2 regions of the Microbacterium sp. R86528 genome follow, and region 2 is predicted to be linked to the other one. Evidence: predicted binding sites of a transcription regulator. Region 2 holds the regulator's gene; the other holds the start of a gene.

Region 1 (7,246 bases), 880 kb from region 2:
CGGATTGCATCGTGCACGACCGAGTGCGCAGCCGTCAGGTCGCCGACGCCGATTGCGGTGATCGCAGCGATAACGGCGGGCAACTCGGGTATCGGTGTCGAAGTGCGCGAGGCGGTGTACAGCTCTGAGGCTCGCGGCAGCTCGGTCAGCGCCGTCGTGGGAGCGTCATTGGTGAGCGTCGAGCGCAACCCACGCTCGAGCAGGTTCATCGTGATGGCGATTGTGGATGGCGCGGCGGCAGACTCAGGCTGCGCGTTGGTGTTGGTGTTGGTGGTGGTGTCGGTGCTGGTTTCAGTGCGGTGCGGCTGCGCTGAGAGGCGTCCGCTGCCGGCGGCTGCGAGAAACGCATGGGTGCGGCTGATCTCGTCGGTGAGCGCGAACGCGCGGTAGGTCTGATCGGCGAGCGGCATCATTCCGCGTTCCACCCACGATGACGCGGCGACATCAGCAACGAGCTGGCGTTGCGGGCAGTCAGAGGGGAACTCGCGACCATCGAGCAGCGTGCCGACGTCATCGAGCCGGCCAGCCGCCCACGCCGCGTAGACCCTGCCCGGCAGTGTTTCGGCATCGTCGGCGCCGCAGGCAAGCGCGCGGTCGTACAGCGCGGCGGCAAGATCGGGGTCGCTAGAGATGGTGCCGAGCGCGCGGGAAGCAAGCGCTTTCGCGAGTTCAGCGTCACGCACGCCCTCGAAGCCGACGGCGAGACCGGGATCGGGTACGTAGTCGATCGCGCCAGTTCGCACCAGCTCGACGAGCCGATGTGCTGGCATGCGCCGCCGCGCCGCCGCGGCCACCAAAGGGGCGAGCAGTCCGTTGCGAAGCAGCAAGCCTTCGGCGCAGCCATAAGCGATCAGTTCGGGCGGCACCTCAGCGGCACCTCCGACGGCCAGGTCTTCAATCAGTCGGCTGAGCTCTGGGCTGACCAGGTCGAGCATGTGGGAAATTCGAAGCTCGATCGCGCGGTCGATTTCGTCGTGGTCTTCGCCGCCGCGACACGCGACACTCTCGTGTGCGGTTATGCAGGCGTGCGCAAGCCACGCTATTGCGCCGGTGTCGTGAATGACACGGTCTTCGCACCTCGCGGTGCCAGCGAGGCTTGCACGCACATCGCCAGGCATGGCGTCAGACAGCAACACTGTTTGCCCGGAGTGCTCGAGGCTGCGAACCAGCTCGGTGAGCTCTGCCGATGCGGGCCACGAACGGGCAGCGACAACGAGTGCAGAATCAGGATCTTCGGCGCGCGCAACCAGCTCACGCAACACCTCGTCGCCGAGCAGATGTGCATCGTCGACGAGAAGAACGTCAGCTGGGGGGATCGTGCCAATGTTCGTGTCGGCGCGCAGCCGCATGCTTGATCGCCCCCGCGCTGCGAGAAGTGAACGCACGCGCCGCAACGCGACAGACTTGCCAGACCCGGCGTTGCCCGAGAGCACGCCGCGCACTGCCGTCTCTTCGTCGACGGCGGTCAGAGCCACGATCGCTCGTTCGACGGAGGCAAACCGCAAACTCGTCGAAAGCACCGCCGTCGGTGCCGCCGGTGCGATGGTGCTCATCGCAGAACCTCGCAGGTGATGGCGCGCACGTCACTCACCGCCGGTGGGAGCGGGGGTTGACTCTGGTGCGGCGGCGGTCGGTGTGGCCGACGGCGTGGGATCTGGCTCAGGTTCGGGGGTCGGAGCAGGTTCCGGATCGGGGCTGGGTGCCGGTGCGGGGGTGGTCGGTGCCGACGTAGGCGACGGAGCGGGCACCGGGTCGGGTGCTGACGTCGGTTCTGGAGCGGGTTCCGGTGCGGGTGTGGTTGGTGATGGCGCCGTGGTCGGTGACGGAGTCGGCGGTGCGGGCGCCGTGGTCGGTTGGGGAGCCGGGGCGGCAGTCGGTTGCGACGGCGTCGCGGGTGACGAGGTTGACGGAGACGATGTCGACGGCGACGAAGACGACGAGGATGACGATGGCGAAGTGCTCGAACCCGAAGACGCCGCCCCCGTGGGGGAGGGAGACGAGGGCGACGACTTGGGAGAACTGGACTTCGCGGGGGCCGTGGGTTGAAGTTCTGGAATCTGAGCGCTGGAGTTCGTGGTGCGCGGCGTCACGCGCGACGTCGGCGTCGTGCTGGTGACCGGCGCGTCGTTCGACTGCGGAGTGCGGGCTCGCGGCGGCCGCGCTGGTGAATCGGCGCTGGTGTCTGATTTCGCCTCGGCGCTGTCTTCGCTGCCTTCGCTGTCGGTGTCACTCGCATCGTCGCCCTCGAGCGACGCCGCACCGGCACTGCTGGCGAGCTGCAGGCCGAGCCACTGTGGCAGCGACTCGGTCGATGTGTTTCTATCTGCCAGATCCGCGCTGCCGAGGCCGGTCGCGCTCACCACGACCATCGAGCTCGCAAGCAACAGCGAACCCGCGGCAATACTCACTGTGGCAGGAAGCCGCCTGAGCCAGCCGTACCCGGCGGGCTCTGCGACAGCGGGCTCCGCGGTGGCGGATTCGCTCGCGCCGGCCGGCGCAGCATCCATTCCGGTTGATACCATCGCGCCCGACGAGATCAGCGCTGCCTCTGCCGAGATCTCGGCGAGCGAGCGGTGCTCTGCCAATGCGCGGGCAGCGCCCAGAGCGACGATTGCTTTCGGGTCGGTGTCGATGGCGATGGGTCGGTCGAACTGCTCAGAGAGCATTTGTGCGATGCGTGGAATGCGCGAAGAGCCGCCCGTCAGCAGAACCGCGTCAAGGTCGTCGGCTGCGAGCTGTGCGGTTTCAAGCGCATTCGCAAGAGTGTCGGCGGTGCGAGAGATTCCCGCGTCGATCATGTCTTCGAACTCGGCGCGGGTGATGCGCACGGTCGACGGGGACTGCCCGACGAGCACTGGCACGACGGCTTCAGAGTCGAACGAGAGTGCTTCTTTCGCCTCAATGCACTCTCGGCGCAACGCCGCTAGCGCGATACGGGCATCGGCGTTGCTTGAGAGCTCAGCACTCGACAAAGCCGCCGCCGCAATCACATGGCGCAACACAAGGTCGTCAAAGTCGGCGCCGCCGAAATCTGAGATGCCGCCGGGCTCGCCCACCAGGCGAACTTTGCCGCTTGGTTCCTTGCGCAAGATCGCAAGGTCGAATGTTCCGCCGCCGAGGTCGTAGACGGCGATCGCACGGCCCGTGTCGAGGGGAGAGGTCGACTCATAGTGATGAGCCGCCGCTTCGGGCTCGCTGATGAGCAGAATGTCGGCGGTGATCTCGCGACCCAGAGCGGTCGCCACGAGCTCCGAGCGGTATTCTCCCCACGTCGCCGGCACTGTCACACAGATCGCGGTGGGGTGGCTTCCTTCTCGTTCGGCCACAGCGTCAACGACCCATGCGACCGTGCGGGCGTAGAGATCTTCGGGAGCGAATCGCTCGCCACCGGCGACGATCGGCACATCGTCGCCGATGCGCCGTTTGAACTCGCGGATCAGCCGTTCTGGCTGCACCAGGCCGCGTCGTTCGGCGGCTTCGCCAAAGAGCAACTCACTATCAGTGACAAAGATCGCACTGGGCGCGCTGTCAGAATTGCGGCCGAGCGGAAATGATCTCGTGCGAACTTCTTGATCACCCTTGCAAACGGGCGCAATCGAAGCTGCTGTCCTGCTGGTACCTACATCAACGCCGAGTAGATAACCTTTGGTGCTCATGGTCCTCTCCCCCAGAGATCGGACGTGGGACTCCCCCCAACGCCTTTTCTACCACTTCGTTGTGCGCTTGACCAGGGTGGTCGAGCTTCTGCACGGTAGGAGTGTGATATTCGCCCACTGATACATCTCGCAAGACATTGATGTCGGTGGGGGAGTCGAAAGAGAGGGGCCAAGAGTTGGCACTCGCGTTGCAAGAGTGCCAACGGTTCCCTAGACTTACCGTTAGCACTCTCAGTGTGTGGGTGCTAACGACTCTTTAGTCTCAAGGAAAGAAGAGGTAGACCGTGTCGGTTTCCATTAAGCCGCTCGAAGACCGCATCGTCATCAAGCAGGTCGAGGCCGAGCAGACCACTTCCAGCGGTCTGGTCATCCCCGACACCGCCAAGGAGAAGCCCCAGGAGGGCGAGGTCATGGCAGTGGGCCCGGGCCGCATCGACGACAACGGCAACCGCGTCCCGATGGACGTAGCCGTTGGTGACCGTGTCATCTACAGCAAGTACGGTGGCACCGAGGTCAAGTTCGGCGGAGACGAGTTCATCGTTCTGTCGGCTCGCGACGTTCTCGCAGTCGTCGTTCGCTAACTTCTCGCCTCGCGAGATCAGAGGGTCGGATGCTTCGGCATCCGGCCCTTTTGCGTGCGCGTGGTGCGGGGATACTCGCCACAACGCGCCGGGCGGCCGGGGTGGCGAAGCGGCCGGGGTGGCGAAGCGGCAGGGGTGGCGGAGCGGCCGGGGTAGCGGAGTGGCCGGGGTAGCGGAGCGGGCGGGGTGGCGAAACGGCCGGGGGTTTTGCCGACGCGCCGCGCTGCGGCATCCAATTGCCCGGATTCGGGTAAACCCCCGGCCGGTTTGTGCGGCGGCGGGGCGGCCGGCGAACGCGAGGGGCCGGCACACGCGACGGGCCGGCGAAACGGCCGGGGTGAGACACGTCCGGGCTAACGAAACGGCGGGGGTAGCGACAGGTTCGGGGTAGCAAGCGGGCGGGCTGGCGAAGCGACCGGGCTGGCGAAACGGCCGGGGGTTTTGCCGACGCGCCGCGTTGCGGTATCCAATTGTCTGGATTCGGGCAAACCCCCGGCCGTCTTGTGCGGCGGCGGGGCGGCGAAGCAAACGCGAGGGGCAGGCGAAGCCGCTGCCATCGAAACGTCCCGGGTGGCGGAGCGGCCGGGGTGAGGACATGACCGGGCAGCGAAACGACCGGGGCTGAGACACGCCCCGGCTAGCGAAACAGCGGGGGTAGCGACAGGTCGGGGTGGCGAAGCGGTAGGGGCACGTCCCGTGGTGGTGGAACGGCCGGGGGTTCTGGCGACGCGCCGTGTTGCGGCATCCAATCGCCTAGGTTCGGGCAAACCCCCGGCCGTTTTGTGCGGCGGCGGGCCATCCGGCCGGGGGTGAAGCGGCATTGGGCCCGGCGGAGCAGCAACGGCGCATAGGCTGACCCAGTGACACCTGATCCCGCCCGCGAACGCAGCCTCGGCGGGCTGTACGGCGTCTCGGCCTACCTGCTGTGGGGGCTGCTGCCGCTCTACTTTCTGCTGCTCGTTCCGACGGGGCCGTTTGAACTCGTCGCGTGGCGGGTCGCACTGTCGCTCGCCTTCTGCGCCTTGCTGATCGCGGTCACTCGCCGATGGTCGATGCTGTGGGCAATCATGCGGCAACCGCGGCTCATGGCTTTGACCGCGCTCGCCGGTGTGCTCATCTTCGTCAACTGGCAGGTGTTCATCATCGGAGCCTTGACCAACCACGTGATCGAGACGAGCCTCGGCTACTTCATCAACCCGATCTTCACCGTACTGCTCGGTGTGCTGGTGCTGCACGAGAGGCTGCGCATCACACAATGGATAGCCATCGGCATCGTCGCCCTCGCCGTCGTTGTGATTGTCGTCGGCTATGGCACCGTGCCGTGGATCGCGTTGCTGCTCACGGTGTCGTTCGGCTGCTATGGCTTCGTCAAGAAGAAGATCGGCCCCTCAGTGGATGCTGTCAGTGGCCTCACGCTCGAGACGATGTGGCTGATGCCCGTTGCCATCGTCATGCTCGCCGTCGTCGCGGCAACCGGCGGTTGGACGATGGGGGCATACGGCTGGGAGCACGCCGCGCTGCTGAGCCTCGCCGGCGTCGTCACCGCAGTACCGCTGCTGCTCTTCGCCAGCGCCACACGTCGGGTGCCGCTCTCAGTGATCGGGCTGCTTCAGTTCATCACACCGATCATGCAGTTCTTGACCGGATGGCTGCTGCTGGGCGAGCCCATGCCGCTCGAGAGATGGATCGGGTTCGGCCTGGTGTGGCTCGCCCTCACGCTGCTCACCATTGACTCATTCGCTGCCGGCCAGCGCTCGCGGCGGCGGCCCGCTGCCGCGCCGGTGGGAGAAGTGATCTGACGCAGGCTCAGCGCACGAGGCGGGCGATCGCCTGCGACGCTTCGGTGATCTTCGCGTCGGCTTCGGCGCCGCCGACTTTGGCAGCATCCACTACACAATGCCGCAGGTGATCTTCTAGCAAGCCCAGCGCGACGGCTTCAAGAGCGCTCGTCATCGCACTCACCTGCGTGAGGATGTCGATGCAGTACTTCTCGTCATCGATCATCTTGTGAATGCCGCGGGCTTGACCCTCGATGCGCTTCAGCCGGTTGAGGTACTTGTCTTTGTCAGTGATGTAGCCGTGGTGAGCATGGGCTTCGGCGGACGTCTGCGTATCGGTCATCATGCAGTCCTTTTCTCAGGGTCTGTCAGGGCGCGGCTGCGAAATGAACGCAGCCGCAAGCTGTTGCCCACGACGAACACGCTCGAGAGAGCCATCGCGGCTCCGGCGATCATCGGGTTGAGCAGGCCGAGCGCCGCCAGCGGAATCGCGGCCACGTTGTAGGCGAAGGCCCAGAACAGGTTGACCTTGATCGTGCCGAGCGTCGAGCGTGACAGCCGAATCGCGTCGGCTGCGCTTCGCAGATCGCCGCGAACCAGAGTGATGTCAGACGCTTCGATCGCCGCGTCGGTGCCGGTTCCCATCGCGAGCCCCAGATCTGCCTGAGCGAGCGCGGCAGCATCGTTGACTCCGTCGCCGACCATCGCCACCACATGCCCCTCGGCCTGCAGCGACTTGACCACGTCGACCTTGTCTTGGGGCAGCACTTCAGCGGTGATGCGGTCGATCCCCACCTGGTCGGCCACGCTTTGCGCCACGGCCGCATTGTCGCCGGTCAGCAGCACCGGGGTGAGGCCGAGCGCCTTCAGCTGCGAGATCGCCTCGCGGCTCGTGGGCTTGAGCTGGTCGGCGACCGTCAGCATCCCTCGCGCTTCACCGTCCCACCCGACGAGTACGGCAGTCTTGCCGTTGGCTTCTGCAGACCGCTTCGCCTCGGCGAGATCCGCGGGAATCTGCATCGACCAGTCGGCCAGCAGCGCGGCAGTGCCGACGATAACCGCGTGCGAGTCGACGACACCCGAGACGCCCTTGCCGGCCGCGCTGTGGAACGACTCGACGCCGGGCAGAACTCCGGTCTCGTCTTCGGCTGCGCGGGCGATGGCGCGAGCGATCGGGTGCTCTGATGCGTTCTCGAGAGCACCCGCGAAGCGCAACAGTTCACTTCGAGTG
Region 2 (7,246 bases):
GCCTGCACAAGGATCACGCGAGGGTGGGGTTCTGCAAACTGCTGGCGTTCCTCGACCGCGATGCACACCTCTTTGGGCGCGACCGACATCACGGTGCCGCGAAGCCAGCCGCCCCGACCATCGCCGACGGTCACTTCTTCGCCCGCGCGAACGCGCCGCACCGCAGCAGCGTGATGGGCCTCCGGTCCGGTGAGCGTGACAGTTTCGCCCACTCCAGCCGACAGCGGATCATCAACCAAGAAGTGCAACGCCACGTCAGATCATCCTCGGAAGCGGTCGCGGAGCTTAGAGAAGACTCCCTGGTGGAACTCCGAGAGCTTGGGGCTTGGCGCGCGGGTGCGCTTGGCGAAGTCTTCGATGAGGGCGCGCTCTTTCGAGCCGATGCGCGTTGGCGTCACCACATGCACGCCGACTCGAAGGTCACCGCGGTTGGACCCGCGCAAGGGAGTGATTCCACGGCCCTTGATCGTGAGCACGTCTCCGGACTGCACGCCGGGACGGATCTCAAGGTCTACGGAGCCGTCGAGAGAGTCGATGGTGGTGTTGGTGCCCAAAATCGCGTCGCTCATTGACACCTCCAATGTCGCGAGCAGATCATCGCCGTCGCGTGAGAACACGTCGTCGTTGTTCACGGTGATCTCCAGGTACAGATCACCATTGGGCCCACCGGCTGGACCCACTTCGCCCGAGCCCGGCAACTGCAGTCGCAGACCGTTCTCGACGCCAGCAGGGATGTCGAGAGACACCGTGCGACGCGAGCGCACTCGACCTTGACCCTGACACGTAGCGCACGGATAAGGGATCGTGGTGCCGTATCCAGAACACACGTTGCACGGCTGGTTGGTGACCACGTTTCCCAGCAGGCTTCGCACCTGACGCTGCACGTGACCCGCTCCGTGGCAGATGTCACATGTCACCGGAGACGTACCGGGCTGGCAGCAGGAGCCCTCGCACGTCTCGCACAGCACTGCGGTATCGACTTCGATGTCTCGGTGAACACCGAAGACCACGTCAGCAAGATCGAGAGTCACCCGCACCAGTGCATCTTGACCACGCTCGCGTCTTGAGCGCGGGCGACCGCCCCGCGAACCACCTGCGCCGCCGAAGAACGTCTCGAAGATGTCGTTGAAGCCGCCGAATCCTCCTGCGCCGCCAAAGCCTGCGTTATCACCACCCATGTCGTAGCGGGCACGCTGCTCATCGTTGCTCAGCACGTCGTAAGCGTGCGTCACAAGCTTGAAGCGCTCTGACGCGTCTTCGCCCGGATTGACATCAGGGTGCAGTTCCCGGGCAAGTCGGCGATATGCCTTCTTGATCTCATCGAGGGATGCTTCTCGGGAAACCCCGAGGACTTCATAGTGGTCAGCCACTTTCGCCTTCCTGCCGCGCACGAGCGCGGGATCGTATTGCGAGCGCGCTTCAGCGGCTCGTGTCGTCTTCTTCGAGCATGCGCGTGAGGTAGCGGGCTACCGCTCTCACCGCCGCAAGGTTTGTGGGATAGTCCATTCGCGTGGGTCCGAGCAATCCGACACGCGCTCCCGCGCCGGTCGCGTCATAGTCGCTTGTCACAACGGATGCTTCGGCGAGTCCGAATGCTTCGTTCTCACGACCGATGCTGGCGGCGAGCCCGTGCTCATCGGCCACCATCTCCCCCATCAAGCGAACCAAAGTCACCTGCTGTTCGATTGCTTCCAAGAGCGGATAGATGCTGCCACGAAAGTCCGACTCTCGTTTTGCGAGGTTCGCGCTGCCTGCCAGCACCAGGCGATCTTGCCGGAATTCTTCGAGGTCTTCCGCTACGGCACGCGCGAGCACGCGGGTGGCGGCATCCCATGGCTTGGTGGGATCGTCGTGCAGCGCCAGGTGGGTTTCGATGCGATGGAGGCCGTCACGCACAGATCGACCGACCAGCAGCGTGCTGAGTTCAGCGCGCATGCGGCCAAGGTCCGTTTCATCGAACTCGTCTTGAACATTGCTGACCCGTTGCGATACGCGGCCTGTGTCGGTAACGACGATCACGAGCATCCGACCACTGCCCAATTGCACAAGTTCGACGTGAGACACATTCGCTCGCTCGAACGAGGGGTACTGCACGATCGCTACTTGGCCGGTGAGCTGTGTCAGGGCGCGCACGGTGCGGCTGAGTGCGTCATCGAGGTCTACCGGGCCCTCAAGAAACGAAGAGATCGCGGTGCGCTGGGCGGGAGTAAGCGGGCGAACCTCAGCAAGGTGATCCACGAACACGCGGTATCCCTTGTCAGTCGGGATGCGTCCCGACGAGGTGTGAGGGGCGACGATGAGCTCCTCATCTTCGAGGAGAGCCATATCGTTGCGAATCGTGGCCGCTGAGACGCCGAACGCATGACGGTCGACGATCGTCTTGCTCCCGACCGGCTCGCGCGTGTCGACGTAGTCCTGGACGATGGCGCGTAGCACTTCGAGCCCACGTTCGCTGACCATGACGTTCCTCCCCGCTGGCACTCCTCAACCGTGAGTGCCAATTCTAGACCGGCTCGACGCCTGACGCGTCAGCGTAGCCCGTGCGTGTGGCATTTTTCCTCGTGCGCACCTACGCTGACTGCGATGAGTGATCCGCAGAGTTCAACGCCGAAGCTCCACCTGACCGCCGGAAACGTGCGTGGAACCGAATCCGAGGGCATTCGTCGCTTTCTCGGTATTCCGTACGCTCTGCCGCCTTTCGACGAGCGCCGGTTTCGGCTGCCCGAGCCGGTTCCCCCGTGGGAGGGAGAGCGGGATGCGACCCAATTCGGTGCGACTGCGCCGCAGTCACCGTATCCCGGCGCTCTCGGCGAATTGCTCTCGTCTGTCGAGATTGCGGGCGACGACATTCTGACGGCGAACGTGTGGACGCCCGTCGAGGCGCACTCCTTGCCAGTGATGGTGTGGTTTCACGGCGGGGCTCTTGAAAGAGGAACGCCCGCGCTGAGCGCGTATGACGGCTCAGCTTTCGCACGCGATGGTGTCGTGTTCGTCTCAATTGCCTACCGGGTCGGCTCTGAAGGGTTCTCAGTGCTCGAGGGCGCCCCATGCAATCTCGGACTCGCAGACGCCGCCGCCGGGTTGCGTTGGGTTCACGACGAGATCACGCACTTCGGCGGAGACCCGAACCGCATCACGATTGTGGGAGAGTCCGCTGGCGGCGCGATCGTAGCGGCATTGCTCTCGCGCCCTGACACCGTCAAGTTGGTTGCAGGCGCAGCGATCGAAAGCGCCCCGCTGGTGGCCGATTCAATGGCGCGCGCCGGCCGCGTGACCCGAGCGTTGGCCAAGCGGCTGGGTCTTCCCGCGACCCGAGATGCGTTCGCGCAGATCACGCCGAGGATTCTTCTCGAAGAGAGAAGGCAGCAGTCCGCGGGCGGCTCCCCACTGGGCGGGGCACCTGGTTTCGCGCTGGCCATTGACGCTGATACCTTGCCGCTGTCACCCCATGAGGCGCTGGTGAACGTCGAGGTTCCCTTGCTGATCGGCACAAACACCGACGAGTATCGATTGTGGTTTCCGCCGGCAGCGCTCGCTGCCATCACAACCCTGAAGTTCCAGCTCGGTCGCCTGGCGCTGGGCATTTCGTCACGAGCAGTCAAGCTGTATCGGGCGGCATGGCCGCACGCGTCTACCGGAGAGCTCTTTGGGCAGATTGCCACCGACGTGCTTCTGCGCAAGGCCGCTGTCTCCGTTGCCGAAAAGCGCCGGGCGAACTCTTTCGTCTATGAGTTTGCGTGGCAGAGCCCGGTGCGAGAGCTCAAAGCGGCCCACGCGATCGAGATTGGCTTTGTCTTCGATCAGCTGAATGCCGCAGATTCGGTGCGCATGGCGGGCAGGCTTGCACCGCAGGCGCTTGCCGACCAAATGCACGCGGACTGGGTGCGTTTCATTCGCACAGGTGATCCCGGGTGGCCTGCCTATGGCGCACAACGCACGACCCAGCTGTACGACACGGCTACCACGGCTGTTGCCCTGCGCCGCGCCGACGCCCTCGATTCGCTGCCCGCACCGAAAGTGCGCTAAGCCTAGTCGGTGAGCCGGCGAACGACCGCGTCTGCCAGCAGCCGTCCCCGCAAGGTCAGTACGACGGTGCCGCCGAGTGCCGAGGCGCCATCGATGAGCCCATCAGCAATCAGTGAAGCGATATTCGTGCGAGATGCACTCTCGATCTCGTCGATCGGCAGTCCTTCGCGAATGCGACTTCGAAGCAGCACAGCCTCGAGAGTGCGCGCCTTTGCGTCGGGAATCTCTCGCCCTGCCGCTGGCGAATTCTGGTGCTCAAGGCGCTGAGCGTATGCGGCTGGATGCTTCACGTTCCAAAAACGCACGCCAGCGATGTGGCTGTGGGCGCCAGGGCCGAAACCCCACCAATCGGAGCCCTGCCAGTACGCGAGATTGTGCCGCGATCGCTGCGAAAGATTGCGGGCCCAATTCGACACCTCGTACCAATCGAGTCCGGCAGCGCTGAGGCGGGCGTCGACGTATTCGTACATGTCAGCTTGCACGTCATCGTCGGGTGCCACCACTTCGCCGCGCTTGATCTGTCGAGCAAGCTTCGTGCCGGCTTCGATGATCAAGGCGTACGCCGAGATGTGATCGGGTTCTAAATCGAGTGCGGCGTCGACCGAGGCGCGCCAATCATCGAGGGTTTCTCCCGGTGCGCCGTAGATGAGATCAACGCTGACGTTCAAGTTAGCGCGGCGTGCCGCGGCAACGGCTGTTGTGACGTTCGCGGGGTTGTGTGTTCTATCGAGCGCGGTCAGCACTCGCGGGACTGCTGACTGCATTCCGATCGATAGCCGAGTGACACCCGCCGCGGCGAGTTCCTCTGCCACCGCATCGGTCACTGTGTCGGGGTTTGCCTCGACGGTGATCTCGGCGTCGTGTGCTACCCCGAATGCGTCCCGCACGCCGTTCAACATGCGGGCAAGGTCTCCGGGTGGTAGCAGTGTGGGGGTTCCGCCACCGAAGAACACAGTGGATGCCGCACGAATGCCGCCAGCGCGGCTGAGAACACTGCGCGAGAACTCCACTTCGCGCAGCAATGTGTCGGCGTATTGATCCTGCCGTGCGCCGTGCAGTTCTTCAGAGGTGTAGGTGTTGAAGTCACAGTAGCCGCAGCGCACTCTACAAAACGGAACGTGCAAATAGACGCTGAAGGGGGTCGCGAGATCTATCTGTGTGTCAGGGGGCAGGGAGCCGTCTTCAGGAACTGGCTCGCCGTCGGGTAGTGCCGAGCCCACTAGCGAGCCCTCACGCGGGAGTGTTGTAGAGCGGCGAGATCGCTCGCAGATAGCGCGTGAAGAGCTCTCGGCGACGCCGCCGCGTGAGCGCAGGCACCATGCGATACAACAGCGACGTTGGCGCGTCGAATGCGCGAACGGTGAACCACACTTGATCGTTCTCGTACCACTCGATCATGAAGGATTCTTCGCCGCTGACGACCGACTCGCCGACGGTGCCGAGCGCGAAGCCAACCCGTCGAGGTTCGTCGATCGTGAAGATAACCCGCAGTTCGGCGTCGGCGCGCATTCCGCTGACTCGGCCGTGAACACGGACGGTGGTCCCGGGGGCGACGTACGGGGTGCCGTCCGCGTCGTAGCGAAGGTCTGCCTCTGCGCGACTCGGAGCGATCGGAGTGCCGTCGGCGTCGAAGCTCACCCCGGAGTACATCGGGCCGGACGCGGGACGGACATCTGTGAGGGCCAGCCCGGCTCCACGTTGCGCGGTCCACGACAGCAGCGTCTCACTCGCACCCCGAAAACGTGTCTCGCCACTGCCAATGCGCCACGACTGCTCCGCAGGAATGCTGCGTTCAGGCGGAAAGTGCATGAGATCCGCCGCCTGGGTAGCGCCCACGGCCGCATAGTCGACTGTGTCGTCTTTGAAACTCCCGCGGCGCATGTCGAATAGCCTACTTCGCGTTGCGGGTGCGATGCGGGGCCAGATTCGTGGGTCGCAGCATCCGACTACTTCTTTTCTTTGCCCTCGGTGTCACCAGAGAGCGCAGCGATGAAGGCCTCCTGGGGCACCTCGACGCGACCGACCATCTTCATGCGCTTCTTGCCCTCTTTCTGCTTCTCAAGGAGCTTGCGCTTGCGGCTGATGTCGCCGCCATAGCATTTCGCGAGAACGTCCTTGCGCATTGCCCGGATCGACTCGCGAGCGATGATCCGCGCGCCGATGGCCGCTTGGATGGGCACCTCGAACTGCTGGCGGGGAATCAGCTTTCGCAGACGCTCAGTCATCAGCTGACCGTAGGCGTAGGCCTTCTCACGGTGCACAATCGAGCTGAAGGCATCAACCTTGTCGCCCTGCAGCAAGATGTCGACCTTGACGAGGTCAGCCTCTTGCTGCCCGCTTGGTTCGTAGTCAAGGCTGGCGTAGCCCTGCGTGCGGCTCTTGAGCTGATCGAAGAAATCGAAGACGATCTCGCCAAGCGGCATGTTGTACCGCAGCTCCACTCGCTCCTCGCTGAAGTACTCCATACCCAACAGCGTGCCGCGACGTGCCTGGCACAGCTCCATGACGGTGCCGACATAGTCCTTCGGAAGCAGGATCGCTGCCTTCACCATCGGCTCCGTCACTGAGGCGATCTTGCCGTCAGGGTATTCGCTCGGGTTGGTAACGGTGATTTCAGCGCCGGCATCGGTGCGCACCTCGTAGGTGACGCTCGGTGCGGTCGTAATCAGGTCGAGGTCGAACTCTCGGGAGAGGCGCTCGGTGATGATCTCGAGGTGCAACAGTCCGAGGAATCCGCAGCGAAAGCCGAATCCAAGAGCAACGGATGTTTCCGGTTCGTACTGAAGTGAAGCATCCGAGAGCTTCAGCTTGTCGAGAGCTTCACGCAGCACGCCATAGTCGCTGCCATCGATCGGGTAGACCCCAGAGAAAACCATAGGCTTCGGGTCGGTGTATCCGGGAAGCGCCTCGGTGGCCGGCTTGCGAAAGTGCGTGATCGTGTCGCCCACCTTGGACTGGCGCACATCCTTCACGCCCGTGATCAGATACCCGACCTCGCCCACTCCAAGACCCTTTGACGGCACTGGCTCGGGGCTGGTCACGCCGATCTCCAGCAACTCGTGGGTTGCCCGCGTCGACATCATCTGAATGCGCTCGCGCGGCGCCAGCGCTCCGTCGATCATTCGCACATAGGTAACCACGCCACGGTATGCGTCGTACACCGAGTCGAAGATCATCGCTCTTGCGGGTGCGTCGGGATCACCCTTCGGCGCGGGGATCT

What was found. Region 2 encodes HrcA, which represses chaperone genes, less so after heat shock. Its sites were predicted from a motif close to TTNGCACTCGNNNNNNNCGAGTGCNAA; they were not measured.
Region 1: the regulator HrcA is predicted to act here: its motif matches at 3,833-3,859, upstream of groES (co-chaperone GroES).

The regions. Positions count from the first base shown of each region.
Region 1 covers NZ_CP138996.1:1,359,056-1,366,301, reverse strand. The annotation lists gene SJY18_RS06505 (LuxR C-terminal-related transcriptional regulator) at 1-1,553, opposite strand, end outside; gene SJY18_RS06500 (Hsp70 family protein) at 1,584-3,656, opposite strand; gene groES (co-chaperone GroES) at 3,941-4,237, shown strand; gene rarD (EamA family transporter RarD) at 5,098-6,036, shown strand; gene SJY18_RS06485 (metal-sensitive transcriptional regulator) at 6,044-6,358, opposite strand; gene SJY18_RS06480 (heavy metal translocating P-type ATPase) at 6,358-7,246, opposite strand, start outside.
Region 2 covers NZ_CP138996.1:479,348-486,593, reverse strand. The annotation lists gene SJY18_RS02420 (16S rRNA (uracil(1498)-N(3))-methyltransferase) at 1-254, opposite strand, end outside; gene dnaJ (molecular chaperone DnaJ) at 261-1,370, opposite strand; gene hrcA (heat-inducible transcriptional repressor HrcA) at 1,420-2,460, opposite strand; gene SJY18_RS02405 (carboxylesterase/lipase family protein) at 2,584-4,026, shown strand; gene hemW (radical SAM family heme chaperone HemW) at 4,029-5,246, opposite strand; gene SJY18_RS02395 (DUF1990 family protein) at 5,257-5,907, opposite strand; gene lepA (translation elongation factor 4) at 5,973-7,246, opposite strand, start outside.